2 linked regions of the Actinoallomurus bryophytorum genome follow. The protein of the gene in region 1 binds, or shares a complex with, the protein of each later gene. Links are inferred from orthologs where the notes say so. Each region holds a gene or a part of one and is shown in the gene's direction. Other genes may lie near its edges.

Region 1 (14,965 bases):
CACCAGCCTCACGGCGCCGGTGGCGACCGCCACCAAGGCGGGCGACGCGGCCACCACCACGTCGCACACCTCGCCGACGGCGACGGTCTCGGTGGCCGGCAGCTGGGTGGTGTCGTACTGGTCGGACAAGTCGTCCACGACCGGCGCGTGGAACGCCCCGAGCGGCGTGACCGCACGAGGCACCTCGATCGGCAGCGGCAGCGGGCGGGTCACCTCACTGGTCGCCGACACCGGCGGGACGGTCTCCACCGGGACGTACGGCGGCCTGAACGCCACTACGGACGCGGCGAGCCGCGCCCTGACGTGGACGATCGTGCTGGCACCGAACCAGTGACGAGATAGCGGCAGAGGCCGGGCGGCGGAGAGATCCACCGCCCGGCCTCCGTCTTTTGAGCCGTACCCCGCCGCAAGGTGCGACGGCTGCGGGGGCTCACCGTGAACGCGGCGGTGAGCCCGGAACGGCTCGGCCGGACGTGCGGCGAGACCTCCTCGGAGCACGGATCGGCGCCGAGTACTCCTAACAGAACGACGCCGCCGGACCGAGGTCCGGCGGCGTCGTCGTGTTCAGGTCCTCCGCCCAGGGGCGGTGGAGGCGCGGGCTACGAGAGCGGGAACATCCCCACGCGGCCGTGGTACTCGTGGCCGAGCTCGTCCGTGTCGCTGCCCACGAACAGGCCGCTGGAGGTGGCGACGAGGGTCTCGACGCCGTGACCGCGGGTGCGGGTCGGGTTCCAGGACAGGGCCTTGCCGCCGGTCGGGTTCAGCGCGGCGATGCCCGGACGGGAGACGGCACCGGCACCGGCGCTGTCGTGGCCCTGCGGGTTGTCCTGCCAGCGCTGGTGGCCGCCGACGTAGACGGCCTTGCCGGTCACCGAGACGGACAGCAGGGTGTCACCGCCGGTCCAGTTCACCCACGTGGGGTTCTGGCCGGCGCCGGTCTTGCTGCTCTCCCAGCGGGCCGCCGAGTCGCACAGCTGGCTCGTGCCGTGCGGCGCGCCGGTCGTGACGACCACGAAGTACGAGCCGTCCGGTGCGAAGTCGATGCCGCGCATGTAGGTGTCGAAGGAGGAGCTGCACGGGGTGGAGTACCGCTCGGTCGCCCAGGTGCTCAGCTTCGGCGTGCCCGTGGTGTTGATCATCGCGATCTGGTAGCGGCGCGAACCCGCCACCTTGGTGAAGGTGCCGTCGATGACCAGCTTCGTGTCGTCCGGGTCGACCGCCAGCTTGTAGATCTTGAGCGCGCCCTGGCGCGGAGTGGTCACCGAGAGGTTCAGCTTGGCGTCGGCCTTGCCGGTCGTGGCGTCCACCCGGGCGAGAGGAGCGTGCGTCGCGCCGGCGACCGTGGTGAACTCACCACCGATGTAGACGTGGCTGCCGCGCCGGATCATCGCGAAGACGAGGCCGTGGCCGATGCGGGCGTTGAAGCCCTTGACGGCCTTGCCGTCCGCGACGTTGAGCTTCGTCAGGCTGCCGAGACCCGCGCCGTTGGTGTTGGTGAACGAACCGGCGACGTACACGCTGCCCGAGGTGCCCGGCTGCAGCGCGTAGATGGTGCCGTCGACCTTCGGGACGAACTTGGTGTCGACCTTCCCGGTCTTGGAGTCGAAGGAGAAGATGTTGTGCCGCGCGATGTTCGTGGTCGACCCGGCGTTCTGCACGTGGTCGAAGTTACCCGCGACAACGACCTTGGTCCCGACGACCGCGATGGCGCGCACCGTACCGTCGGTGACGTTCGGCGTCGTGTTGACCGGGTTCGCCGAGACGACCGCGCTCTGCGCGATGTCGGCATCGGCCGCAGGCGCGGTGGCCCCCGCGGTGACGGCTGCGGCGGCTATGACGGCTGAGGCCGCACTGAGCACGCGTCGGCGCATGGCTTTGCTCCCAATTTTCTTCACCCGTGAACCGAGCTTGTCTATCACAGCCCGTGGACGAGATTTTGCGTGAGGGGATCGATCGAGACCTCATTGTTGCCCGTGATCGACGTTCTTGCTGTGAAAGATGTGAAATGGGAGCGACCGGGTCCGGCCGACCGGCTAAGGGCGGGCGACCGGGTCGTGACGAGTCTCCTCGCCGGCCGCTTCGGCGGCCGGGCGAAGCGAGGGCAGCGGGCGCAGGCCGTGCGCGGTGCGGATCAGCATCCATGCCGCCCCGGCCCCGGCGGCCACTGCGGCCAGCGTCCAGAGCAGCGTGAGGTTGCCGATGCCGAACATCTTCAGCGCGGACGCCAGCAGCACGAACGCCAGGATCCGCCGGATCAGCCCGCCGGGCGCGCGCGCCGAGATCAGGGAGCCGATGATCACACCGGGGATGGACCCGGCCAGCAGTGCGGTCGTGACCTCCAGCTGGAAGTCGCCGAACAGGATGTGGCCGAGCGCGGCGGCCCACACCAGCGGCACGGCCTGAAACAGATCGGTGCCCACGAGCTGGTTCGCCTTGAGCGCGGGATACAGCGCCAGGAGCGTCACGATGATGAGCGATCCCGATCCGACCGAGGTCATGCCGACGCTCAGGCCGCCGATGATCCCGACCAGGACCGTGGGCACGGGCCGTACGGTGATGACCGGTGGCGCCGTCGAGGCGGGCGATCCCGGCTCGGCCGTGCGCCGGTCGGTACGCCGCGAGGCCCGGTCCTTCATGGCCATGTAGCCGCGGATGGCGAGCCCCGCGGCGGCCAGCAGGAGGGCCACCCCCATGGCCTTGGAGATGACGTTCTGGACCTCGTTGCCGTCGCCCAGCGCGCGGGCGATGAGGACGCCGCAGAACGCGGACGGCACCGATCCGACGCAGAGCCAGCCGACGAGGCGGAGGTTGACGGTGCCGTGGCGCAGGTGCACGAGGCTGCCGACCGGCTTCATGATCGCGGCGGCGACGAGGTCGCTCGAGACCGCGGCCAGTGGTGGCACACCGAAGAACACGGTGAGCATCGGGGTCATGAGGGCGCCGCCGCCCATACCGGTCAGGCCGACGATGACCGAGACCAGCAGCGCACCCGCCGCCATCGTGTAATCGAAGTGCATCTGTATGTCCTACCGGCAAACTGGGCAAACTGCACCAATCATACCCTCCGGCGAACATGCGGCCCCGGACTCCTGGCAGGTCGGAGCCGCTCAGCCGAGGCGGATCCAGCCGCCCTCGGCGAGGTAGTCGAACACCCGCGCGACGGCGTCCTCGGGGGACATCCGCGACGTGTCGAGGGTCAGCTCCGCGTCCGCGGGCGCCTCGTACGGGTCGGAGACGCCGGTGAACTCCGGGATGAGGCCCGCTCGCGCCTTGGCGTACAGGCCCTTGCGGTCACGTCGCTCGCATTCCTCCAGTGGCGTGGACACGTGCACCAGCACGAAGTCGCCACCCGCCCGCACCATGCGGCGGACCTGCGCGCGCGTACGGGCGTAGGGGGCGATGGGCGCGCAGATGGCCACCCCGCCGTGCCGGGTGATCTCCGCGGCGACATAGCCGATGCGCCGGATGTTGAGGTCGCGGTCGTCGCGGGAGAACGTCAGGCCGGCCGAGAGCAGGCGGCGTACGACGTCGCCGTCCAGCAGCGTGACCGTGCGGCCGCCACGCTCGACCAGAGCGTCCGCCAGGCCGCGCGCGACCGTGGACTTGCCCGATCCGGACAGTCCGGTGAAGAAGACGGTGATGCCGCGTCCGTGCCGCGGCGGGTGGGCGCGCCGCAACTCCCGCGCCACCGCGGGAGTGGTGAACCACTCCGGGATCTCCTCGTCCCGGTCGAGGAGGCCGGCCAGCTCGGTGTCGGTCGGATCCTCGCGTACGTGGTCGGGGTCGATCTTGGACGTGGGCCGCCACACCTCGAGGCTCTCGTCGTAGGCCCACGGCTCCGGCGCGGCCAGCACCAGCGGCGCGGCCTCCTCGTCGGCCGCGGTGAACTCCGGCGCGAACAGGTGCGTCGCGCCGTACGCGGCGGCGACGTGTGCTCCGAGCAGCAGGTCGCGACCCGGGCGCTCGGCCAGCGGCACCGGCACGACCAGGGTGTCCGCCGGCAGCTCACGGCGGACGCTCAGCACCGCGCGTACGAGGGAGTCGTGGTGGCCCTCGCCGAGCAGCGGCAGCACGAGGACGCGTGCCCCGAGCTTTTCGGCGAGCTGGCGGAGCTGTCCCAGCTGGCGGCGGTGCAGCGGCGTGCGGGTCGCGATGGCGAGCGTCACGGCGCCGGCGAGCTCGGCGCGTACGTCGTCCGGCGGCAGGCGAAGGCCGCGGAACGGACCGTGCTCGGGAGCGCGCAGCGGCGTGACCGGACCGGCCACCCGCCACCCCGGAGCGGTGGAGGTGCGCAGCGGGTCGGCCTCGGGGAACCCCTCGGCCGGCGCCGGCTCCTCCCACGCCTCGGTCGCGGTGAGAACGGCCAGCGGCACGCCCTCCGGGTCGGTCAGGACGAGGCGGTCCTCCTTGACGAGGTCCTCAGGGACGGTGAGCGTCACCTGGGCCGGCCAAGGGGTGCCGTCCGCGAGCCGTCCGGCCGCCGCGACGGTCGCCGAGTCGACCGCGCCGAGGAACCCGGTGAGAGGGTGGAAGGCGCCGTTGAGCAGCAGCTCCAGGTCGGCCAGCTCGGCCGGGCCCGGCGTGAGAGAGGGTAGATCGCGCAGCTCGCCGGTTTCGGTGGTCAACGCGGACTCCGTTCGTGTTCGACCGCCTGTCCATTGCACTGTACGCGCTGCACAGGACGCCTCAGATGATGCGCGCGAAGCGATTTTCGGGCTTGCGGATCACCATCGTGACCTCGCTGTACGCCGAAGTCAGCCGGTTTCGGCTGAGAAGCGACAAAGTGCGGAACGCGGCCCCCATGAGACGGCCGAAGCCGGTCATGGTGTCCCGCGAGGTGTACTCCTCGGCGATGACCAGCCCGCGCATCATGCAGTACCAGCGCATTCCCTCCAGGGACGCGACCCGGTCATAGGCCACCGGCGGCGGCTGCTCCGAATGCCACAGCAGAGGCCGCAGCCAGTGCGGCAGCCGGCGGTCGAGGAAGCCGAACACGGTGTCGCGGTCGCGGAAGCGCACGACCATCAGGCCGCCCGGCTTCAGCGCGGCGACGAACCGGTCGAGCACCAGCTCCGCGTGGGAGATCCTCTCGATCAGGTGCGACGCGCGCACCGCGTCGAACACCCGTGGCGGCATGGGTACGGTGCGCAGGTCGCCCAGCTGCCAGCTGTCGAGGTCGCGGCGGGTCCGCGTGTGCGCGCGCAGCGCCGGGAGGTCGTCGTCGATCCCGGTGATGGCACGCTCGACCGATTCCCCGGCCGGGCCGAGGTCGATCTCGTCGGCCCATCCGCAGCCGGCGTCGAGGATGGCCAGCCGCTGCAGGGGTCTCTCGTAGGCGTACTCCCGGACTCGTGCTGGGAACAGGCCACCGTCGTGGATCGGCGGTGTTCGCAGGTCGGTCACAACTCCGGAGAGTAGTCGCCCGCCTATGGATCGTGTTCGCAATCGGCTTTGTCCGTGTGGTGCGTTTCGTCTTACCCGTTCGCCCGGGAGCCGCGCGTTGTGGTAACGACGTGCGCGTAAGCTGGGAACCCCGGGGTGCCACGGCTCTCGGGGGTTTCGCGCTGCCTCACCTTTGATGGGCTCATGACCCTTTCCGGACTGCTCGACGTTGCCTCTTCCGATCCTGCGCTCACCGCGGCGGCCGCCGCGGGCGGCGGGCGTCTCGATCTGATCGCGCCACCCGCGCTGCGGCCGCTCATCGGCGCCGCGTTCGCCCGAGGGCGCGGGCGCCCCGTGCTGATGGTCACCGCGACCGAGCGGGAGGCCGAGGACCTGACGGCCGCCCTGACGAGCCTGCTCGACCCGGCGGGTGTGGCCGCCTTCCCGGCGTGGGAGACCCTCCCGCACGAGCGCCTGTCGCCGCGCTCGGACACGGTCGGCCAGCGCCTCGCCGTGCTGCGCCGGCTCGCCCACGGCGACCCCGACGACCCGGCCGCGGGGCCGGTGCAGGTCGTCGTCGCCCCCGTACGCGCCGTGCTGCAGCCGATCGTGTCCGGCCTCGGCGACCTGGAGCCGGTACGCCTGCGGCCGCAGGACGAGGCCGATCTCGACGTCGTCGTACGCCGGCTGGTCGAGGCCGGCTACGACCGTGTGGACCTCGTGGAGAAGCGCGGCGAGATCGCGGTGCGCGGTGGCATCCTCGACGTCTTCCCGCCCACCGAGGAGCATCCCCTGCGGGTGGAGTTCTGGGGCGACCAGGTCGAGGAGATCCGCTACTTCAAGGCGGCCGACCAGCGTTCACTGGAGGTGGCGGCCGAGGGCCTGTGGGCGCCGCCGTGCCGTGAGCTGCCGCTCACCGAGGCCGTACGCGAGCGCGCCAAGGACCTGGCCGACGAGCACCCGGCGCTCGCCGACGTGCTGGAGCAGATCGCCTCCGGTGCCGCGGTCGAGGGCATGGAGGCGTTCGCGCCGGTGCTCGCCGAGCGCATGGAACTGCTGCTCGACGTGCTGCCCGGCGAGTCTCTGGTGATCGTCTGCGACCCCGAGCGCATCCGCACCCGCGCCGCCGAGCTGGTCAGCACCGGCCAGGAGTTCCTCGAGGCGTCCTGGGTGAACGCCGCCGTGGGCGGCGAGGCGCCGATCGACCTCGGCGGTGCCGCCTACCGCTCCCTGGAGGAGGTCCGCGACCACGCGACCGAGCTCGGCCTTCCCTGGCGGACGATCACCCCGTTCGTCAGCGTCGAGTCGCAGACCCGCACTGAATACTCTGCGGCGACCGGTGAGATGACCGAGGTCACCGAGGTTACCGGCGAGCCCGACGGCGACGCCCTGCGCATCGGGGCGCGCGCCGCGGACGCCTACCGCGGCGACACCCAGCGCGTGATGGCCGACGTCAAGGGCTGGATCCACGAGGGCTGGCGCGTCGTGCTCGTCACCGAGGGCCACGGCCCGGCCGAGCGGCTCGCCGAGGTCGTCCGCGAGGAGGGACTCGGCGCGAAGGTCGCCGACCTGGACGGGCCGCCCGATCCGTCGCTCGTGCACGTCTCGTGCGGACGCCTCGACCACGGCTTCATCTGGGACGCGGTCAAACTGGCGGTCCTCACCGAGACCGATCTTTCGGGGCAGAAGTCCTCGACCAAGGACATGCGGCGCATGCCGTCGCGGCGGCGCGGCGGCATCGACCCGCTGCGGCTGACCGTCGGCGACTACATCGTGCACGAACAGCACGGTGTGGGCCGCTATGTCGAGATGGCCAGCCGTACGGTGCAGGGCGCCACCCGCGAATACCTGATCATCGAGTACGCCAAGGGCGACCGGCTGTTCGTGCCCACCGACCAGCTCGAGGAGGTCACCCGCTACGTCGGCGGCGAGGCACCGAGCCTGCACCGGCTCGGCGGTGCCGAGTGGCAGAAACAGAAGGGCCGCGCGCGCAAGGCCGTACGCCAGATCGCGGGGGAGCTGATCCGGCTCTACTCGGCACGGCAGGCGTCCCCCGGGCACGCGTTCGCCGCGGACACGCCCTGGCAGCGCGAGCTGGAGGACGCCTTCCCCTATGTCGAGACGCCCGACCAGCTCGGCGCCATCGACGAGGTCAAGTCCGACATGGAAAAGCCGGTGCCGATGGACCGGCTGATCTGCGGCGACGTCGGCTACGGCAAGACCGAGATCGCGGTACGCGCGGCGTTCAAGGCGGTGCAGGACGGCCGGCAGGTCGGCGTTCTGGTGCCGACCACTCTGCTCGTGCAGCAGCACCTGTCGACGTTCTCCGAGCGATTCGCGGCGTTCCCGGTCGTCATCAAGCCGATCAGCCGGTTCCAGAGCGCGGGAGAGGTCGCCGAGACCCTGCGCGGCCTCGCCGACGGCACGGTCGACCTCGTCATCGGCACGCACCGGCTGCTGTCGCCCGAGACCAGGTTCAAGGAGCTCGGCCTGGTCATCATCGACGAGGAGCAGCGGTTCGGCGTCGAGCACAAGGAGCGCCTCAAGGAGATGCGCACCCAGGTCGACGTGCTGGCCATGTCGGCCACCCCGATCCCGCGCAGCCTGGAGATGGGGCTGTCCGGCATCCGCGAGATGTCCACGATCCTCACCCCGCCCGAGGAGCGGCACCCGGTCCTGACCTTCGTCGGTCCCTACGACGACAAGCAGATCGCCGCGGCCATCCGCCGCGAGATGCTCCGCGAGGGCCAGGTCTTCTTCGTGCACAACCGGGTGCGATCGATCGACAAGGTGGCCAAGCACCTGGCCGAGCTGGTGCCCGAGGCGCGTGTCGCCGTCGCCCACGGCCAGATGAACGAACACCAGCTCGAGAAGATCATGGTCGACTTCTGGGAGAAGGAGTACGACGTCCTGGTCGCCACCACGATCGTGGAGAGCGGGCTGGACATCCCGAACGCCAACACCCTGATCGTGGACCGGGCCGACATGTACGGCCTGTCGCAGCTCCACCAGCTCCGTGGCCGGGTCGGGCGCGGGCGCGAACGCGCCTACTCCTACTTCCTGTATCCGCCCGAGGCGCCGCTGACCGAGACCGCGCACGAGCGGCTGGCCACGATCGCCCAGCACACCGAGATGGGTGCGGGCATGTTCGTGGCCATGAAGGACCTGGAGATCCGCGGGTCGGGCAACGTCCTGGGCGCCGAGCAGTCCGGGCACATCGCCGGCGTCGGGTTCGACCTGTACGTCCGCATGGTCGGCGAGGCCGTACGCGAGCTGCGCGAGGACGGTCCGGCCGAGACCCCGGAGGTCAAGGTCGAGCTGCCGGTCGACGCGCACATCCCGCACGAGTACGTCCCGGGGGAGCGCCTGCGGCTGGAGGCGTACCGCCGCATCGCCGGCATCCAGGACAGCGGGGAGATCGAGGGCGTACGCGAGGAACTGGCCGACCGCTTCGGGCCGCTGCCCGTGGCGGTGCTCAACCTCCTGGAGGTGGCGCGCTTCCGCGCCCTGGCGCGGAAGGGCGGGCTGACGGACGTTACCCTGCAGGGCGGTCACATCCGGTTCTCGCCGGTACGCCTGCCGGACTCGCGCCGGGTACGCCTGCAGCGGCTGTACCCCAAGAGCATCGTCAAGGACGCGACCAATACGCTGCTGGTGCCGGTGCCCAAGACCGCTCCGCTGGGCGGGCGTCCGCTGCGCGACCAGGAGCTGCTGAAATGGTCCACCGATCTCGTGGAGGCCCTGCTCCTCCCCGAGCCGGTGGGCAGCAAGATGGGCAATGAATGAGCCATGAACGAGAAGGACACTCGTGTTCCGTAAGTCGCTGAAGGCCGCCGTCTGTGTACTGGCCGCCGGTACCGCCCTGGCCGCCTGCGGCCCCCTCAAGCCCGGCGCCGCCGCCATCGTCGGCCATGACCGCATCACCGACGCGAAGCTCGACTCCGCCGTGACGCAGTGGTCGAAGGAGCTCCCGAAGTACCCGGAGGCGCAGCAGCTCGTGCAGAAGGCCCAGGCCGACGCGCGAGCCGCGGCCGAGGGTCAGCCGGCTTCGCCTTCGGACCCGAACGAGGTCAAGCCGTTCGACCCGTCCTCGCCCCAGCGCAGCGCGCTCTTCCTGATGATCGCCATCCGGTCGTGGGACGAGGTGGGCCGCGAGAAGGGCCTCATCCCGAACCCCGGCCAGGTGGACGCCTTCCTGGCGAAGGCCGGTGGGCCGGCGGGGCTCAACACCTCCATGGTGGCCCAGGGCCTGCCGACGAGCTACAGCGATGACTTCGCACGCACCGTCATGATCCAGCAGGCACTGCTGGCGCGCTATGGCGGCGGCACCGCCGACCAGCAGGCGGAGCAAATGGCCGAGCAGCGGATGGTGGGCGATCTCGTCGGCGTCCAGCGCAAGCTCAGGATCTCGGTGAACCCGCGCTACGGCAGTTTCGACAAGGACATGCGTTTCGGCTCGATCTGCCCGCGCCTGTCGACGCCGGACAGCGGCACGCCCGACCACACCGCCGGTGAGGTCAAGTGCCAGGTCTGATCTTCCTCGCCTCCTCGCCGCGCGTCGCGCCGGGGCAGCTCACCTGGCCCGCGTGGGACACGCTCCGGTCCGCCGGCCGCGTCCTGACCGGGTCGGAGGACCATCCGCAGCTGCCGTACGTCCGCGCGGCCGGGATCGAGGTGTCGGTGGCGGCACCCGACGCACGTGCGCTCGTACACGCCGCGGTGAGCGGCGGCGTGGTCTGGATCGCCGCCGAGGACGGCGACGAGACCCTGATGCGTGAGGTCGGCGCGGTCCTGGTCGGCATGGAGGATCCGGTGGAGGTCGAGGTCCAGCACGGGGCCTACGACCTGCCGGGCGCGCGCATGCTCGACCTCGTCACGGTGATGGAGATCCTGCGCCGCGAATGCCCCTGGGACCGCGAGCAGACGCACGCCTCGCTCGGCCCGTACCTGCTCGAAGAGGCCTACGAGGTCATCGACACGATCGAGAACGGAGACCTCGAGGCCCTGCGCGAGGAGCTCGGTGACGTCCTGATGCAGGTCGTCTTCCACGCCGAGGTGGCCGAGGACTTCACCTTCGACGACGTGGCCGAGGGCATCGTGGACAAGCTCCTACGCCGGCACCCCCACGTGTTCGGCGAGGTCACGGTGGCCGACGCGGACGAGGTCAACGCCAACTGGGACAAGATCAAGTCGGCCGAGCGCGGCGACGACGCGTCGATCTTCCACGGGGTGCCGATGGGACAGCCGGCCCTCTCCCTGGCCGCCAAGCTGCAGCGGCGTGCCGCCAAGGCGGGCGCCCCCGAGGGCCTGTTCGCCGATGAGGGCGTGGGCGCCGAACTCTTCGCCCTGGTCGCCCGGCTGCGTGACGAGGGCCGCGATCCCGAGGCCGACCTGCGCGCCGCCGCCAGACGCTTTCACGACCGCGTACGCGCCTGGGAGGACACGGCCGGCGAATAGCCATCAAGCCGTGAGAGCGCCCATAACCGACGAAACGCCGTCCAAGGTTTCCGGTTACCACCCGTGTGGGGATGACCGCGGATTGTGGGGGTGAAAACGGGAGATACGCTCGTCAGGCTGCGTGATCTGGCGACCGTCGCTTTCATCGCGGGCCTCCTGACGGCGTTTCTCGTGCTCCCGTACGCCCTCATGGGCGGGTTGAGCGTCCGTGCGGCCAACCGCGGGTTCCAGTCGCTGCCCGCCGACCTGATCACGCCCGCGCTGCCCCAGGGCTCGGTGATCCTCGCCGCCGACGGCACCAAGCTCGCCACGTTCTACTACGAGAACCGCGTCGAGGTGTCCATCGGCCAGGTCGCGCCGATCATGCGGCGGGCGATCGTGGCGATCGAGGACAGCCGCTTCTACGAGCACGGCGCGCTCGACGTCAAAGGCACCATCCGGGCCGTGATCGCCAACGTGCGGGCCGGCGGCGTCATCCAGGGCGGGTCGACGCTCAGCCAGCAGTACGTCAAGAACGCCCTCGCCGAGATGGCCGACTCCCCCGCGGAACGCCGCAGCGCGCTCGAACCGACCGCCGGCCGTAAGCTGCGCGAACTGCGCTACGCCGTGGGCCTGGAGAAGAAGCTCACCAAGGACCAGATCCTGGAGCGTTATCTCAACATCGCCTACTTCGGCGACGGCGCGTACGGCATCGAGGCCGCCGCACGGCACTACTTCGGCGTGCACGCCGCGGCACTCACGCTCGCGCAGGCCGCGACGCTGGCCGGGATCGTACGCTCGCCGCAGACCTACAACCCGCACCTGCACCCCAAACGCGGACGTGAGCGCCGTGACCTCGTGCTGAACCGCATGCTCGAGCTCAAGGTGATCACGCCACCGGAGTCGGCGGCGGCCCGCTCCCAGCCGGTCCACCTGCGGATCACCAAGACGCCGAACGGCTGCGTGAACAGCTCCGCGCCTTTCTTCTGCGACTACGTGCAGCGCGACATTCTGGGCAACCCGGTGTTCGGCAAGACCCTCCGGCAGCGCCGCGCGCTGCTGCAACGCGGTGGGCTGCAGATCCACACCACGCTCGAGCCCAAGATGCAGAAGGCGGCGCAGCACGCCGTGGACCGCCACGTCCCGCCGAAGAACAGCTCGGGCAAGGCGGCGGCGGAGGTCCTCATCCGGCCGGGAACGGGCGAGATCACCGCGATGGGCATCGACCGGAAGCTGGGCGACAGCAGCAAGCGCGGCATGATGTGGGTCAACCTCGCCGCGGACTCCGACCACGGCTCCAGCCTCGGGATGCAGGCGGGCTCGACGTTCAAGGTGTTCACGCTGGCCGAGGCCCTGCGCCAGGACATGCCGTTCGGGCAGAAGCTCTTCGCGCCCAAGGAGTTCCTCCCCACCGGCTTCCGCGACTGCGCCGGTCACCGCGTCGGCGACACGACCGCGCTCGGCAACGCGGGCGACGGCGAGGGGGGCAAGGACTTCAGCCTCATGACGGGTACCTGGCATTCGGTGAACACGTTCTTCCTCGAGCTCGAGCGCAAGGTCGGCCTCTGCGAGACGTACAAGATGGCCACCCGGCTCGGCATGCGGAAGGCCACCGGCGGAAAGCTCCAGCAGTACCCGTCCTTCACCCTCGGCTTCAACACGGTCTCACCGGTGCGCTTGGCGGCGGCGTACGCGGCGTTCGGTGCCCGCGGCAAGTACTGCTCGCCGATCGCGATCACGGGCATCGGCTCCCCACGTGGGCCGGTCAAGGTGCCGAGTGCCGGATGCCACCAGGCCATCGACACCGATGTCGCCGACGCCGTCAACCACGTTCTCGGCGGCGTACTGACCAAGGGCACCGCCAAGGGAAACGAGATCGGCCGCCCGGCGGCGGGCAAGACGGGCACGGTGGACAACTTCTCCTCGGCCTGGTTCGCGGGCTACACCCCGGACATGGCCAGTGCCGTCTGGGTCGGCGACCCGCGCGGGGGCTACAAGCACCCGCTGCGCGACGTGTGCCTCGGCGAGGGGTGTTTCGGGCAGGTGTACGGCGCGGACGTCCCCGCGCCGATCTGGCGCGACACGATGACGGAGGCGTTGCAGGGCGTGCCGGAGCACGGGTTCACCGCGCCCGGTGGGGGCTTCTTCCGTAAGGGGAGCGGTGAGGAGGAGGACGACAAGGACAAAGACAAGGACAAGGACAAGGACAAAAAGCACGACGCCGAGAAGGGCGACGGCAAGACCGATCGCGATGACGACGGCCTGGGACCGGAGTTCGACTGGCTGTTCCCGCCGTAGGAGCAGCCGTAGTGGTGCGGACGGCCGTTGTGGGATTACTCCTGGAGGGGTATCTGGAGCGTTGCGTCCACATGTGGACAGGTGGGGCTCGTGTTACGGCTGGGCGGCCCGGTCCGTTCGGGCCGTCGCGGTGCTCGGCGAGGTCGGAAGGGGGCGGCCCGGTCGCGGCGGGCGCGCATCGGTCGCCAGAAAAATGTGCACTTTGTAACTTATGGAGCCGTCTAGCGGGATAAGTATCTGTTTTGTTAGGCGGGTGAGATCAAAGCAGGCACTGGAGGACGTACCCTGAGCGCGTGTCGTCTGGGGTGGCCCCGCAACATCGAGTCCTCCGAATCCTCTGGCGCCTCGCAGGTACGGGGGTGGTCGCCGGTGTGCTGGCGGCCCTTATCGCGTTTTCCACAATCGGGATGCTCGGGGTGAGTGCCCGGGACGGTGCCAACTGGTTTCAGGCCGTCCCCGCCGACATCAGCACACCCCCGGTGGCCCAGCGCTCGGTCATCCTCGCCGCGGACGGGTCGAAGATCGCGACCTTCTACTACGAGAACCGCGTGGACGTCCCGCTGAACAAGGTCGCCCCGGTCATGCGCAAGGCGATCCTCGCGATCGAGGACAACCGCTTCTACGAGCACGGCGGCCTTGACCTCAAGGCCACCTTCCGCGCCCTGGCCAGCAACCTCGTGGCCGGTCAGGTGACGCAGGGCGGCTCGGGCATCACCCAGCAGTACGTCAAGAACCTCCTGGTCGAGACCGCGAGCAATGACGAGCAGCGTGACCTGGCCCGCGCCACCACGCCCGCTCGCAAGCTGAAGGAGCTGCGCCTCGCGGTCGCGATGGAGAAGCGCTACACCAAGGACCAGATCCTGGAGCGCTACCTCAACATCGCCTACTTCGGCGACGGCGCGTACGGGGTCGAGGCCGCGGCCCGGCACTACTTCGACAAGTCGGCGGCGACGCTCACCCTGCCGGAGGCGGCGCTGCTGGCCGGCATCGTCCGCTATCCGTACGCCTACGACCCGACCGTGAACCCCAAGACGGCCACCGACCGCCGCAACACCGTGCTGGCGCGGATGGCCCAGATCCACTGGGCGAACGCCTCCGACGCGGAGGACGCCGAGCACACGCCGCTGGACCTGCACGTCAAGTCGACGCCGAACGGCTGCGTCGAGAGCAAGGCCCCGTTCTTCTGCGACTACGTGCAGCGCGAGATCCTCACCAACCCGATCTTCGGCCCGACCGACAGCGCGCGGAAACTGCTCCTACAGAGCGGTGGCCTGACCATCCGTACGACGGTCGACCCGAAGATGCAGAAGGCCGCGCAGCAGGCGGTCGACCACTACGTGCCGCAGAAGAACTCCAGCCACAAGGCGTCCGCCGAGGTCCTCGTCCAGCCGGGGACGGGCAACGTCAAGGCGATGGCCGTCGACCGTGCCCTCGGCCCGTCGGAGAAGATCGGCAAGACCTGGGTCAACTTCGCCGCCGACGGCGACCACGGCACCAGCCTCGGCATGCAGGCCGGCTCGACGTTCAAGATCTTCACTCTTGCCGCCGCGCTGGACCAGGACATGGCCTTCGGCCACCGGCTGTACGCACCCGACCACCTCGCACCCACCGGTCTGCACGCCTGCGACGGCAAGTACGCGGGGTCGACGACCTCACTGAGCAACGCCGCCGACGGAGAGGGCGGGCGGACGTTCAGCCTGGTCACGGGCACGTGGAACTCCGTCAACACCTTCTTCCTCAACCTGGAGAAGCAGGTCGGGCTCTGCGACACGGTGAAGATGGCCGAGAAGCTCGGCATGCGCCGCGCCGACGGCAAGCCGCTGGAGCAGGTCGCCTCCTTCACCCTCGG
Region 2 (14,170 bases), 6.0 Mb from region 1 along the record:
CGTGATCATGGCGCGGTTCGCGGTGCCACGCCCGAACCAGCACAAGGTGCTCCTCGTCGGCATCTTGATCGCACTGTTCATGCGAGGCGTCTTCATCATCGTCGGCGGCGCCGCGCTGGCCCGCTTCGAGTGGCTGTTCTACCTCTTCGGACTCTTCCTCATCTGGACCGCACTCGGCCTGCTGCGGGGCGGCGACGACGACGAGTTCAAGGAGAACGTCCTGCTGCGGTGGGTGCAACGTGTCATGCCGGCCACCGGGGAGTACTACCGTGACCGGCTGACGGTGCGCGTGGACGGCCGCCGCCTGGTCACGCCCATGCTCATCGTCATGGTCGCGATCGGGTCCACGGACCTGCTGTTCGCGCTCGACTCCATCCCGGCCATCTTCGGCCTGACCAAGCAGTCCTACCTGGTCTTCACGGCCAACGCCTTCGCCCTGATGGGCCTCCGCCAGCTCTACTTCCTGCTGGGCGGGCTGCTCGAGCGACTGGTCTACCTGAACAAGGGACTGTCGGTCATCCTCGCCTTCATCGGCGTCAAGCTCATCCTGGACGCGATGCACACGACCGGGTTCGAGTGGGCGCCGCAGGTGCCGATCTGGCTGTCCCTCGCCGTGATCGGGGTGACGATGCTGGTGACGACCGTGACGAGCCTGCTGAAGGCCCGGCGCGATGCCGCGAAGGCGGCCGAGCCGGTGCCTACCGGAGTCGGGGACGCAGAGCGAACGCCACGTTGATGACGGCGATGGCGAGCCACACGACGACAAGCCCCGCCAGCCCGGCCTGTACCGCCGCGATCGCGGTGACCGGGATCGAGACACCGAGCGACACACAGGCGATGGTGACCGTCACCGCCCGCTCACCCTTCTCGGTCTCGGCGCTGATCGGCCGCCGTACCGCCGTGGCCTGCTCGATGCGTTCGGCCACCGCCTCGACGAAGGCCGCATCGTAGTCCGGCCCGAGCTCGCGGCGGGCGGCGAGGGAGGCGGCCAGATCGCCGCGTGGCAGCTCGGAAGTAGTCATTTTCCCTTTGTACGCCCGAGAATCCGGATTCGCGTCCGCCGAACGGCCGATATGCCGCTAACACCTGAGTATGACCCGGAGCCTGGGCCCCCGAACCTTGTACGGTGAGCGGCACGGGTCGCCGTTTTGGGGAGGTTGGGAATGCGCACGGTCGCGCCCGCGGTGACGAGGGCCGCGGCGATCGGGACGGCGGTCGCCGCCGTCGGTGTGCTCGCGTTCACCGCCCTCGTCAACTCCCAGGGCACTCACCGGCAGGTCCGCGCGGCGCCTACGAGGCCCGTCACGCCGGTACCCGTCTCGACGCTGCCGGGCAGCATCGAGTCACCGGCCGAAGGGACCAACCGGCCACGGGTCACGGCCCGGCAGAAGAAGCTCTGGCTCCGGGGCCTGGCCGGCACCTGGACGCGGGACGGCAAGCACACCTACTTCCGTTTCCACGTGGACGGCACCGGAGAGTGGAACGCCTTCGGGCAGAAGCTCTGGACCGGCAAGGCCACCCCGCGCGACGCGAAGACCTTCGTCCTGTCCGACCCCGACGGCCACGGCGGAGCGTACTGGCAGGTCAGCCTGCTTCGCGGCCGAAAGCTGCTGTTCGCCGGCACCCGCCAGACGTTCGTCAAGGCCGTGTCGCGCAGGACCTCGTCTCGCTCTTAGGGTCTGTCTCATGGTCGTGCTGTCGCCGTGTGGCGCCGCTTGGGGCGGCGCTTGGGCGGCGTTATCCACAGAACTCCGCTCTACTTCCGCCCGCCGCTGTTCTGGCTGGACAATGAGAGTGGGATGGCACCCCCCGGGTGGGCGGGCTCCAGGACGGGGCGGGTCCCAGGACGGGTGGGGCCCAGGACGGGTGGGGCCCAAACAGGCGGGGCCCAGGACGAGGGTTTCGAGACTAGTCGCTGGGGCTCTCGGCGAGGGCCTCGAGGGCGCCGAGCGCGCCCACCAGCGCCGCACGCTGCTCGGGCGACAGCGTGCCCAGCTGTCCGACGAGGAACGCCGAGCGCTCGCCGCGCAACTGCTCGAGCTGGCGGCGGCCCTGCGCGGTGATGGCGAGCAGCGTGGCGCGCCGGTCGTCGGAGTCCGGCATGCGCCGCAGCATCCCCTGATGCTCCAGCGAGGCGACCAGGCGGCTCTGTGTCGGAGCGGTGACACCTTCGTGCGCGGCGAGGTCGCCGAGGCGTACCGGGCCCAGCGCGTCGACGCTGGCCAGTGTCGAGGCCTGGCTGGAGGACAGGGTCTGCGGACCGTGCTGGCGGACGCGGCGGTTGAGCCGCCCCAGGGTCATTCGCAGGCGGGCGGCCAGCTCAACGTTCGTCAGGCCCTCGGCCTCGGGCACCTGGTTGGTCACGCCGGTCATCTTTCCCTACCCGCCGCCTCACCGAGATCGCGCATCCGGGGCGCGCTTGATGAGCATGCCCATTCCCCCATCCTGCTGCAAGAACACCTGGTAATGCAGCTCTCACGGTCGGCGATCCGCCGGTGTGGCCGCGGCGGTCACCAACCGCGTTCGCGCCACTCCGGAAGATGGGGGCGCTCCTTGCCGAGCGTGGTGTCCTTGCCGTGACCGGGATACACCCATGTGTCGTCCGGAAGCGTCCCGAAGACGCGCTCCTCGAGATCGTTCATGAGCTGGGTGAACAGCTTCGCGTCGCCCCAGGTGTTGCCGGGACCGCCCGGGAACAGGCTGTCGCCGGTGAACAGGTGCGGCGTGTCACCGTCGTCGTAGCGCAGCGCGATCGAGCCGGGTGTGTGTCCGCGCAGATGGATGACGGACAGTGTGCTGCGGCCGACCTGGACGGTGCCGCCCTGCTCGGCCGGCTCGGTCACCGGCAGCGGCAGGGCCTCGGCGTCGTCCGGATGCGCGACGAGCCGTGCGTGCGTGGCGTCGATCACGGAGGTGAGGGCGCCCCAGTGGTCCTGGTGGCGGTGCGTGGTGACGACGCGGGAGAGCGGGCCGTCGCCGATGAGCGCGGACAGGCGCTCGGGCTCGCTCGCCGCGTCGATGAGGACCTGCTCGCCCGTCGCCGTACAGCGGAGCAGGTAGGCGTTGTTGTCGTACGGTCCCACGGCAAGCTTCGTGATCGTCAGGCCGGGGAGTTCTCGTACGTCGGGTGCGCCACCGACCTCGACGTCGCCTGTGTAGCTCACTCTGTCCTCCGATCGGACATCGTTTTCTGGGCTTCCGGTCCCCCCGGTGGCCACGCGCTCCCCATCCTTCCACGCCCTCGTCGCGACGCGGGAGATACGCTGCCGGTATGCGCGATGATCTTCCCATCTGCCGGACCTGTGGCGTTCAGTACGGTGCGGCGCGTACCGGCTGCCCCATCTGTGAGGACGAGCGCCAGTACGTCGGCTGGGACGGTCAGCGGTGGACGACGCTCGCCGAGCTGCGCGACGCCGGGCACCAGGGCCGGATCGAGGAGGAGGGGCCGGGGATCGTCGGGATCGGCGCCACGCCGCCGACCGCGATCGGGCAGCGTGCCCTGCTCGTACGCGCGCCCTCGGGCAACGTCCTGTGGGACGCGATCACCTACATCGACGACGACCTGGTCGCCCGGGTACGTGAGCTCGGCGGGATCTCGGCGGTCGCGATCAGTCATCCGCATTTCTACGGCTCGATGATCGAGTGGGCACACGCGTTCGACGCCCCCGTCTACATCCACGAGGCCGACCGTGAGTGGGTGGCGCGGCCCGACGACTCCGTCGTCTTCTGGACGGGCGAGACCCACGTGATCGGCGACGGGCTGACTCTCGTCAACGCGGGGGTGCACTTCGCCGGCGGGCAGGTCCTGCACTGGCGTGACGGCGAGGAGGGCCGTGGGGCGCTGCTGTCGGGCGACATTCTGACGGTCGTCCAGGATCGGCGTTATGTCAGCTTCATGTACAGCTACCCGAACCACATTCCCGAGCGCCCCCGGGTGATCCGCCGGGCGCTGCGGCTGCTGGAGCCGTACCCGTTCGAGCGCGTGTACGGCGCGTGGTGGCGGCGGATCGTGGCCGCGGACGGCATCGAGGCCGTACGCCGGTCGGCGGAGCGTTACCTGGAGCGCGCGCTGGACGACGCGCCCGAGTAGCCGTTCCGGTGGCGGCCCTTATTCGAACACGTGTACGGTTTCCGTGCGACGAGCGGGTCGCGTGTGGTCATCTGGAAGAAACCGTCACACCCACTCGTTAGCCTGAAGCTGACCTGTCTTAACCAGGCTCTCAAGGGGATTACGGATTCGCCGTGGCTGACCGTCTCATCGTGCGCGGAGCACGTGAACACAATCTCAAGGACGTCTCGCTCGATCTGCCGCGCGACGCCTTGATCGTCTTTACCGGCCTGTCCGGTTCCGGTAAGTCCAGCCTCGCTTTCGACACGATCTTCGCCGAGGGCCAGCGCCGTTATGTCGAGTCCCTGTCCGCGTACGCGAGGCAGTTCCTCGGCCAGATGGACAAGCCGGACGTCGACTTCATCGAGGGCCTGTCGCCCGCGGTCTCGATCGACCAGAAGTCCACGTCGAAGAACCCGCGTTCGACCGTCGGCACCATCACCGAGGTCTACGACTACCTGCGCCTGCTATGGGCGCGCATCGGCCATCCGCACTGCCCGGTCTGTGGCCGCACGATCCACAAGCAGACCCCGAGCCAGATCGTCGACCGGCTGATGGAGTTCGAGGAGGGCACCCGTTTCCAGGTGCTCGCCCCGGTCGTACGCGGGCGCAAGGGCGAATACGGCGAGCTGTTCCGCGAGATGCAGACCAAGGGCTTCTCGCGGGCCCGTGTCGATGGCGCCGTCGTGCGTCTCGACGAGGCGCCGAAGCTTAAAAAGTACGAAAAGCACGACATTGAGATCGTCGTCGACCGGCTGAGCGTCAAGGACGGCTCGCGGCGCCGCCTGGCCGACTCGGTGGAGACCGCGCTGGGGCTGACCGGCGGCACGATCATCCTCGACTTCATCGACCTGCCCGAGGACGACGAGCAGCGCGAGCGGATGTATTCGGAGCATCTCTACTGCCCCTACGACGACCTGTCGTTCGACGAGCTGGAGCCGCGCTCGTTCTCGTTCAACTCTCCGTACGGCGCCTGCCCCGACTGCACCGGCCTGGGCACCCGCATGGAGGTCGACCCCGAGCTGATCGTGCCCGACGTCGAAAAGACCCTGGGCGAGGGCGCCATCTCGCCGTGGTCCGGCGGGCACGTGAGCGACTACTTCCTGCGGCTGCTCGGCGCGCTCGGCGAGGCGATGGGCTTCGACCTGGACACGCCATGGGAAAAGCTCCCGGCCGCGGCGCGCAAGGCCGTGCTCAAGGGCCATGACACGCAGGTCCACGTGAGCTACCGCAACCGCTACGGACGGCTGCGGTCCTACTACACGACCTACGAAGGCGTGATCCCCTACGTCCAGCGGCGCCACTCCGAGGCCGAGAGCGACTCCAGCCGCGAGCGGTTCGAGGGCTACATGCGGGAGATCCCGTGCCCCTCGTGCGCGGGCCGGCGCCTCAAGCCGGTCGTGCTGGGCGTCACGGTCAACGAACGCTCCATCGCGGACGTGGCCGCCATGCCGATCGGTGAGTGCGCCAAGTTCCTGCTGGCGATGGAGCTGAACGACCGTGAGAAGCACATCGCCGAGCGGGTGCTGAAGGAGATCAACGCCCGGCTGGGCTTCCTGCTCGACGTCGGCCTCGACTACCTGACCCTCGACCGCGCGTCGGCCACGCTCGCCGGCGGCGAGGCGCAGCGCATCCGGCTGGCCACCCAGATCGGCTCCGGTCTGGTCGGCGTGCTGTACGTCCTGGACGAGCCGTCGATCGGGCTGCACCAGCGCGACAACCACCGGCTGCTGGAGACCCTGATCAGGCTCCGCGACATCGGCAACACACTGATCGTCGTCGAGCACGACGAGGACACGATCCGCGCGGCGGACTGGGTCGTCGACATCGGCCCGGGCGCGGGGGAGCACGGCGGCCAGGTCGTCGTGACGGGCACCGTCGAGGACCTGCTCACCTCGGAGACCTCGATGACGGGCGCCTACCTTTCGGGCCGCCGCGAGATCCCGGTCCCCGAAGGCCGCCGCAAGCGCCAGCGCGGGCGCGAGCTGGTCGTCAAGGGCGCACACGAGCACAACCTGCACGACGTCGACGTCGCCTTCCCGCTCGGGGTGTTCACCGCGGTCACCGGGGTTTCGGGGTCCGGCAAGTCGACGCTGGTCAACGACATCCTCTACATGGCGCTCGCCAAGCAGCTGCACGGCGCGCGTACGGTCCCGGGCCGGCACAAGCGCATCAACGGCCTCGACCAGGTCGACAAGGTCGTGCACGTCGACCAGTCACCGATCGGCCGCACCCCGCGGTCCAACCCGGCCACCTACACAGGCGTCTTCGACCACGTGCGCAAGCTGTTCGCGGCCACGGCCGAGGCGAAGGTGCGCGGCTACCAGCCCGGACGGTTCTCCTTCAACGTCAAGGGTGGCCGCTGCGAGGCCTGCTCGGGCGACGGCACGATCAAGATCGAGATGCAGTTCCTGCCGGACGTCTATGTCCCCTGCGAGGTCTGCCACGGGGCCCGCTACAACCGGGAGACCCTGGACGTCCACTACAAGGGCAAGACCATCTCCGAGGTTCTGGACATGCCGATCGAGGAGGGGCTCGACTTCTTCGAGGCGATCCCCGCGATCCGGCGCCACCTGCAGACGCTCAACGACGTCGGTCTGGGCTACGTACGTCTCGGACAGCCGGCCCCGACACTGTCCGGCGGCGAGGCTCAGCGGGTGAAACTCGCCTCTGAGCTGCAGCGACGTTCGACCGGGCGTACCATCTACGTACTCGACGAGCCCACAACCGGCCTGCACTTCGAGGACATCCGCAAGCTCCTGGGCGTCCTGGGCCGTCTCGTCGACGGGGGCAACACCGTCATCGTCATCGAGCACAACCTTGACGTCATCAAGACGGCCGACTGGATCATCGACATGGGTCCCGAAGGTGGCTCGCGGGGTGGCACGGTCGTCGCCACCGGCACGCCCGAGCAGGTCGCGAAGGTCGAGGAGAGCCACACCGGCCAGTTCCTCGCCAAGGTCCTCAAGTGACCGTCGCGCCGTAGGGCGAGACCGAAACCGGGGATTTGCCCGCGAATTGAACCGACCCGATGGCTCCACCGTGTAGTCAGGGAAGTCATCGAAGCCAAGGAGGACCCAAATGCCGTTCGACCCGTCCAAGCCCGAACCGGAGTCCAGCCGCAGGGGGATGCTGCTCGGAGTGGGCCTAGTCGGTCTCGCCGGCACGTTGAGCGCCTGCGGCGGCTCGAAGGACGACTCGTCGGCTGATTCCTCGGGGAGCGGCGACAAGAGCAGCGGCGGGACCCTGGGCAAGGCAAGTGACGTCCCCGTCGGCGGCGGGAAGATCTACAAGTCCGAGAAGGTCGTCGTCACGCAGCCGAAGCAGGGCGAGTTCAAGGCCTTCAGCGCCGTCTGCACCCACCGCGGCTGCACCGTGGACTCCATCTCGGGCGGAAAGATCCACTGCCCGTGCCACGGCAGCGCCTACAACGTGGCCGACGGCTCGGTCGCCAACGGCCCCGCCTCCAAGCCCCTGCCGCCCAAGTCCGTCGCCGTCCAGAACGGCGAACTCAAACTCAGCTGACCCACGCACGCCACGTCGCGGTCACGGCCGCCCAGCCGCGACCGCGACACGCACGTCTTCCTGAGCCCCAACCGGTAGCCCGGCCCAGCCCGCCACGCCAGCCCTCCGAAGCCCACGACGCGGGCGGCGAGAGCGGTGGTCCGAGAGGGCGAGGACCTGCACGGACTCGTCGCAGGGCGTCGTCGGGCTGATCTCGCCGTGGAACTACCTGCTGACGCTGAGCGTCCCCGACGCCGTCCCTGCTACCTGGTCGCGGTCCGCGCCGACTGCCTGACCGTCTGGCCGCGGGGCGTGCCCGGTTGTGATTCGTGGCGGTCGCGTGACCGGCCGTCTGGTCGCGAGGTGCGTCGCGCGTGCCCGGTCGCGGTTCGCGTCGCCCGGCCGTGGACGGTGCAGACCGCCCGACCACGATCCGCGCCTGCCGACCGTCCAGCCGTTCCCCTGCCGGTACTGCTGACCTCTTGCCCATCGCCGGCAGGCCGTCTTGTCGGTGCCCACTGCAATGCTCTGGGCATGGCCGAGATTCCTGAGGACAGCTATGCGCAACCGTGGGGTGCCGATCCTCGCAGCTCGCCTCCGCTCGTCGGCGACGAGCGTGAGATCCTCACCGGGTTCCTTGACTGGCACCGGCAGACGTTCGCGCTCAAGTGTGCCGGGGTCTCCGCCGGGCGGCTGTCCGAAAAGGGCATCCCGCCGTCCGGGCTCAGCCTGCACGGACTACTGCGCCATCTCACCGGGGTCGAGCGATGGTGGTTCAGGGTCCAGTTCGCCGGCGAGGAGCTGCCGTTGCTCTACTACTCCGACGACGATCCCAACCAGGACTTCGACGCTCTGGACGGCGACGTCACCGAGGCGTTCGCGCTCTGGCAGAGCGAGTGCGAGCGCGCCCGGGAGATCGTCGCGCGGGCCGGTTCCCTCGATGAGACCGGCACCCGGCAACGGACCGGCGAGCCGTTCTCACTGCGCTGGGCACTCGTGCAGATGATCGCCGAGTACGCCCGCCACAACGGCCATGCCGACCTCCTACGCGAGCGGATCGACGGTGCCACGGGATACTGAGAGCAGGCGAGGCCCCCGGACCGGCCACCTCATCTCGCGCTCCTCGCCTCCGCTCGTCGGCGCTGCGCGACAGCCGGACGGTCCAGGCAGCAGGGCAGACCCAGGCGATCTATGGGTCGGTCTGCCGACGCGCGGTGTCGATGGCGGAGTCGGTGGCGGTGGGGCACGTGTGGCGACGGTGAACGCCGCTGGCCCGGGTGGCTGTTCGGCCGCGGGGAGGCGCGGTGATCCTCGGACGGTACGGGGCGCCGGGGGTGCCGAAGGGCGGCCGATCCCGGTGCGTCCGATCAACGCGGTGGCGGGGGCACGTCGCGGCGATGGCGGATGGCAGCCCCGTCGCGAGGACGCGCAACGACCATGCGTCGACAGGGGACGGTGATGACGGCAGTCCCGTCGGGTGGCTGCCCGACCGGGGCGGAGAACCCACAAACGCCCCGCGCTGGCAGGGGACGGTGGTGAGCGGCCGGTCGACGCGGTGCCGGGGGAGGGGCGTGCGGTGGTGGTGGTTCGGGCGGATGGCTGCTCGGCGGTGGGGAGGAGACGCGATGACCATGTGGCGGCAGGAGGACGGCGATGGCGGCGGAAGGCGGCCGATCCGGGGCGTGGGCGGCCAACGCGGCGTACTCCGTCCGGCTCGGCACTAGGCTGACGGACGTGGCAGATCCGGCGTCGTACCGGCCCGCCCCAGGTACCATCCCCGAATCGCCCGGGGTGTACCGATACCGTGACGCGAACGGCAGGGTCATCTACGTAGGCAAGGCGAAAAACCTGCGTGCCCGGCTTAATTCCTACTTCACCGATTTCGCCGGGCTGCATCCGCGTACGCAGACGATGTTGCAGACCGCGGCGGGTGTCGAGTGGACGGTGGTCGGCACCGAGGTCGAGGCGCTGCAGCTCGAATACTCGTGGATCAAGGAGTACGACCCGCGGTTCAACGTCAAGTACCGCGACGACAAGTCCTACCCCTACCTCGCCGTGACGATGAACGAAGACGTCCCGCGGGTGCAGGTGATGCGCGGCGCCAAGAAGAAGGGCGTGCGCTACTTCGGCCCCTACTCCCACGCGTGGGCGATCCGGGAGACCGTCGACCTGCTGCTGCGGGTCTTTCCCGTGCGTACGTGCTCCGCCGGGGTGTTCCGGCGGCAGCAGCAGATGGGCCGGCCCTGCCTGCTCGGCGACATCGGCAAGTGCTCGGCGCCCTGTGTCGGCCGGATCAGCGAGGACGGGCACCGCGACGTCGCCGCGGACTTCTGCGACTTCATGGCCGGCGACACCGCGCGTTTCATCAGGGCGCTGGAAAGGGACATGCGCTCGGCCGCCAAGGAGCAGGAGTACGAACGCGCCGCACGGCTGCGCGACGACATCCGGGCCCTGCAGCGCGCCCTGGAAAAGCAGTCCGTCGTGCTCGGCGACACGACCGACTGCGACGTGATCGCCCTGGCCGACGACCAGCTCGAGGCCGCCGTCCAGGTGTTCTACGTACGCGGGGGGCGCATCCGCGGGCAGCGCGGATGGGTCGTCGACAAGGTCGAGGACGTCACCGCCGGCGAGCTCGTCGAGCAGTTCGTCCTCCAGATGTACGGCGACATGGCGGGCGACACGGTGCCCCGCGAGATCCTCGTGCCGACACTGCCGCCCGAGCAGGACGCGGTGGTGGAGCTGCTCACCGAGCATCGTGGTGGCCGGGTGGACCTGCGGGTGCCCCGTCGTGGTGACAAGAAGACGCTGATGGAGACGGTCGAGCGCAACGCCAAGGAGGCGTTCAAGCAGCACAAGACGCGCCGCGCCGCCGACCTGACCAGCCGCAGCAAGGGCCTGCAGGAGATCCAGGACGCCCTCGAACTCGACCAGGCGCCGCTGCGCATCGAGTGCTACGACGTCTCCAACCTCCAGGGCACCCATGTCGTGGCGTCGATGGTCGTCTTCGAGGACGGTCTGCCGCGCAAGAGCGAATACCGCAGGTTCTCCATCAAGACCGTCGAGGGCCAGGACGACGTACGGTCCATCAACGAGGTGATCACCCGGCGGTTCCGCCGCTACCTCGAGGAGACGGAGAAGACCGGCGAGCTGGACGTCCTCGGCGAACGCGAGGAGGGCGGCCCGATCGACCCGGAGACCGGCCGTCCGCGCAGGTTCGCGTACCCGCCCAACCTCGTCGTGGTCGACGGCGGCGCGCCGCAGGTGGCGGCCGCTCAGCGTGCCCTCGACGAGCTCGGCATCGACGACGTCAGCCTGTGCGGCATCGCCAAGCGGCTGGAGGAGGTCTGGATGCCCGGCGAGGAGGATCCCGTCATCCTGCCGCGCAACAGCGAGGGCATGTACCTCCTGCAACGGGCGCGCGACGAGGCGCACGACTTCGCCATCAGGTTCCACCGCAACAAGCGTTCCAAAGGCATGATCGTCAGCGAGCTCGATGCCGTGCCGGGGCTGGGGCCGAGCCGGCGCACCGCGCTGATCAAGCATTTCGGGTCGGTGAAGCTGCTCAAGGAGGCCGGACCGGACGAGATCGCCGAGGTTCCGGGCATCGGACGGCGCACCGCTGAGACCATTGTCGCGGCACTGCACGCGCAGGACGGGGGAACAGGACGTGAGTGATCTCCGAAGCGGGAGACCCGGCGAGGTGACGTCGCCGCGAGGGCCGGACGGCCTCACCCGCCGGCACCGCGGAAAGCACGCGGGCGAGCGACGCCGGGCCCGCGCCCGTACGGGGCACCTCGCTTCCGCCCCCGGGGTGTCCTGGGCGCGCGGCGGTGGAGGACCCCGCCTAGCGGCACGCCCGAGCGTGAGCGCCGCACGCGGCCAGGCCCCGGACGGCCTCGCACGCAGGCACCACGGAAAGCACGCGAGCGAGCGACACTGGGCCCACGCCCGTACGGAGCAGCTCGCTTCCGCCCCCGGGGTGTCCTGGGCGCGCGGCCGTGGAGAACCCCGCCTCGCCGTACACCCAGGCCAGGGCGTGAGCGCCGCTCGGGGCCGGGCACGAAAGATGCGCGAGGCCACCACCGGCACGGGGACTCGAGTGCCAGGGGACGGCGCCGGCCGTTCCGGACGCAGGGAGGCGGCGTGAACACCACGAGCGGCAGCCTCGCAGGCACCCCTCAGGTGCCCGACATCGTCATCATCACCGGCATGTCCGGTGCCGGCCGCAGCACGGCCGCCAAGTCGCTGGAGGACCTCGACTGGTTCGTGGTCGACAACCTGCCACCCGGCCTGCTCGCCACGATGGCCGACCTCGCCGAGCGCGGGCAGGGCGCGGTGCCCCGCATCGCCGTCGTCGTCGACGTGCGCAGCCGGGCGTTCACCACCGACCTGCAGTCCGCGTTCGACGAGCTGGAGGCGCGCGGCGCACACCCGCGGGTGGTGTTCCTGGAGGCATCCGGCGACGTACTGGTCCGCCGGTTCGAGAGCGTACGACGGCCGCACCCCCTCCAGGCCGACGGCCGGATCGTCGACGGCATCGCGCGCGAGCGAGAGCTGCTGCGCGAGGTACGCGCCGAGGCGGACCTGGTCATCGATACCAGCTCGCTCAACGTCCACGAGCTGCGTGCCAAGATCGTCGGGTTCTTCGGCGGTGAGGGCAACGAGTCCAGCCTGCGCGCGACGGTCGTCTCGTTCGGCTACAAGTACGGGTTGCCGGTCGACGCCGACCTCGTGGTCGACTGCCGCTTCCTGCCCAACCCGCACTGGATCCCCGAGCTGCGCCCGCACACCGGGCGTGACGCCGACGTGCGTGACTACGTCCTGTCCCGGCCGGGCGCCAAGGAGTTCCTCGACGCCTACTCCGAGGTGCTGCGCCTGCTCGTGGAGGGCTACGAACGCGAGGGCAAGCACTACGTCACGCTCGCCGTCGGATGTACGGGTGGCAAGCACCGCAGTGTCGCGATGGCCGAGCAGATCGGCGGCCGGCTCCGCGACGAAGGTCTGGACCTCCAGGTCGTCCATCGGGATCTCGGACGGGAATAACACAACGTGGCTTCCCCCAGCGTCGTCGCCCTCGGCGGCGGGCACGGGCTGTACGCCTCACTGTCCGCGCTCCGTCGCGTGACCGACCGGCTCACCGCCATCGTTACCGTCGCCGACGACGGAGGTTCGAGCGGGCGGCTGCGCCGCGAGCTCGGCGTCCTGCCACCGGGAGACCTGAGGATGGCGCTCGCCGCGCTGTGCGGTGACGACGAGTGGGGGAGCACCTGGAGCGAGGTCGTCCAGCACCGCTTCCTCAGCCAGGGCGAGCTACACGGGCACGCGGTCGGCAACCTGCTGATCGTGGCCCTCTGGGAGCTGCTCGATGACCCCGTCGTGGGGCTGGACTGGATGGGCCGGCTGCTGCGCGCCGAGGGGCGGGTGCTGCCGATGGCCTCGGTACCCCTCGACATCGTCGCGGAGGTACAGGGCGCCGACCCGGCGGCGCCGAACGCGATCTCCAAGGTGCGGGGCCAGGTGGCCTGCGCGAAGACGCCCGGTCAGGTGCTCAGCGTCTCGCTGATCCCCGAGGACCCGCCGGCGAGCCCGGAGGCGCTGCGCGCCGTCGAGGAGGCCGACTGGATCGTCTTCGGTCCCGGCTCGTGGTTCACCAGTGTGCTCCCGCACCTGAAGGTCCCCGAGCTGGCCGGGGCGCTGCTGCGTACGAAGGCCAAGCGGCTAGTCGCGCTCAACCTCGCGCCGCAGCCGGGGGAGACCGACGACTTCTCGCCGCAGACGCATCTTGAGGTCCTGCGGGCTCACGCGCCCGAACTGAAAGTCGATGTCGTGCTCGCCGACCGGAATCTCGTCGATGAGCCCGATGTTCTGGAGAAGGCGGTTCGTACCCTCGGAGGCAGGCTGGCCCTGGCCGACGTGGCCGCGGAAGATGGATCTCCACGGCATGATCCGGCACGGTTGGCCCAAGCGTTCGCACAGATCTTCGCCAGCGGCCACGTGACGCGGCGGGATTCGGCGAGACTGCCCTGACGGGATGTTGGCAACAGGGGGAGGATCACATCCATGGCGATGACCGGCGTGGTGAAGGACGAGCTGAGCAGGCTGTCCGTCATGAAGCCGTGCTGCCGCAAGTCCGAGGTGTCGACGCTGCTGCGTTTCGCCGGGGGACTGCACATTGTGAGCGGACGGATCGTGATAGAGGCCGAGCTCGACACCGGAGCCGCGGCGCGACGCCTGCGCAAGGACCTCGCCGAGGTCTTCGGTCACACCTCCGACGTCGTGGTGCTGGCGCCGAGCGGGCTGCGCAAGGGCAATCGCTACGTCGTGCGCGTCTTCCGCGACGGTGAGTCGCTGGCGCGTCAGACCGGTCTGATCGACAATAACGGCCGCCCGGTACGCGGGCTGCCCAGGCATGTGGTGGCGGGGGCCGCCTGCGATGCCGAGTCGGCGTGGAGGGGGGCGTTCCTGGCGCATGGATCGCTCACCGAGCCCGGACGCTCGATGTCGCTGGAGGTGACCTGCCCCGGGCCCGAGGCCGCACTGGCACTGGTCGGCTCCGCG

The links.
Region 2: the proteins of mfd (region 1) and uvrA are in contact, whole or in part, in a crystal structure (PDB 4DFC), measured with the Escherichia coli proteins. The link is inferred for Actinoallomurus bryophytorum from one-to-one orthologs.

The regions. Positions count from the first base shown.
Region 1 is NZ_VFOZ01000001.1:1,416,940-1,431,904, reverse strand. The notes cover bases 5,226-9,368. They hold mfd (transcription-repair coupling factor), read left to right. Parts: upstream 5,226-5,586; coding sequence 5,587-9,168; downstream 9,169-9,368. Other genes in these bases: FB559_RS06730 (hypothetical protein), read left to right, coding at 9,191-9,368; FB559_RS06740 (class I SAM-dependent methyltransferase), read right to left, coding at 5,226-5,403. Also shown: FB559_RS46090 (PKD domain-containing protein), read left to right, coding at 1-334; FB559_RS06755 (hypothetical protein), read right to left, coding at 600-1,871; FB559_RS06750 (sulfite exporter TauE/SafE family protein), read right to left, coding at 2,034-3,017; cysC (adenylyl-sulfate kinase), read right to left, coding at 3,108-4,625; more of FB559_RS06740, read right to left, coding at 4,687-5,225; more of FB559_RS06730, read left to right, coding at 9,369-9,916; FB559_RS06725 (nucleoside triphosphate pyrophosphohydrolase), read left to right, coding at 9,904-10,839; FB559_RS06720 (transglycosylase domain-containing protein), read left to right, coding at 10,930-13,116; FB559_RS06715 (penicillin-binding protein), read left to right, coding at 13,524-14,965. UniProt on the Escherichia coli protein: Couples transcription and DNA repair by recognizing RNA polymerase (RNAP) stalled at DNA lesions. Mediates ATP-dependent release of RNAP and its truncated transcript from the DNA, and recruitment of nucleotide excision repair machinery to the damaged site.
Region 2 is NZ_VFOZ01000001.1:7,455,305-7,469,474, forward strand. The notes cover bases 3,933-7,280. They hold uvrA (excinuclease ABC subunit UvrA), read left to right. Parts: upstream 3,933-4,242; coding sequence 4,243-7,080; downstream 7,081-7,280. Other genes in these bases: FB559_RS34555 (MBL fold metallo-hydrolase), read left to right, coding at 3,933-4,090; FB559_RS34565 (Rieske (2Fe-2S) protein), read left to right, coding at 7,190-7,280. Outside these bases: FB559_RS34530 (TerC/Alx family metal homeostasis membrane protein), read left to right, coding at 1-736; FB559_RS34535 (hypothetical protein), read right to left, coding at 699-1,022; FB559_RS34540 (hypothetical protein), read left to right, coding at 1,164-1,676; FB559_RS34545 (MarR family winged helix-turn-helix transcriptional regulator), read right to left, coding at 1,909-2,364; FB559_RS34550 (MBL fold metallo-hydrolase), read right to left, coding at 2,511-3,164; more of FB559_RS34555, read left to right, coding at 3,272-3,932; more of FB559_RS34565, read left to right, coding at 7,281-7,633; FB559_RS34570 (DinB family protein), read left to right, coding at 8,147-8,692; excinuclease ABC subunit UvrC, read left to right, coding at 9,347-11,287; RNase adapter RapZ, read left to right, coding at 11,756-12,655; FB559_RS34585 (gluconeogenesis factor YvcK family protein), read left to right, coding at 12,662-13,639; DNA-binding protein WhiA, read left to right, coding at 13,673-14,170. UniProt on the Escherichia coli protein: The UvrABC repair system catalyzes the recognition and processing of DNA lesions. UvrA is an ATPase and a DNA-binding protein. A damage recognition complex composed of 2 UvrA and 2 UvrB subunits scans DNA for abnormalities.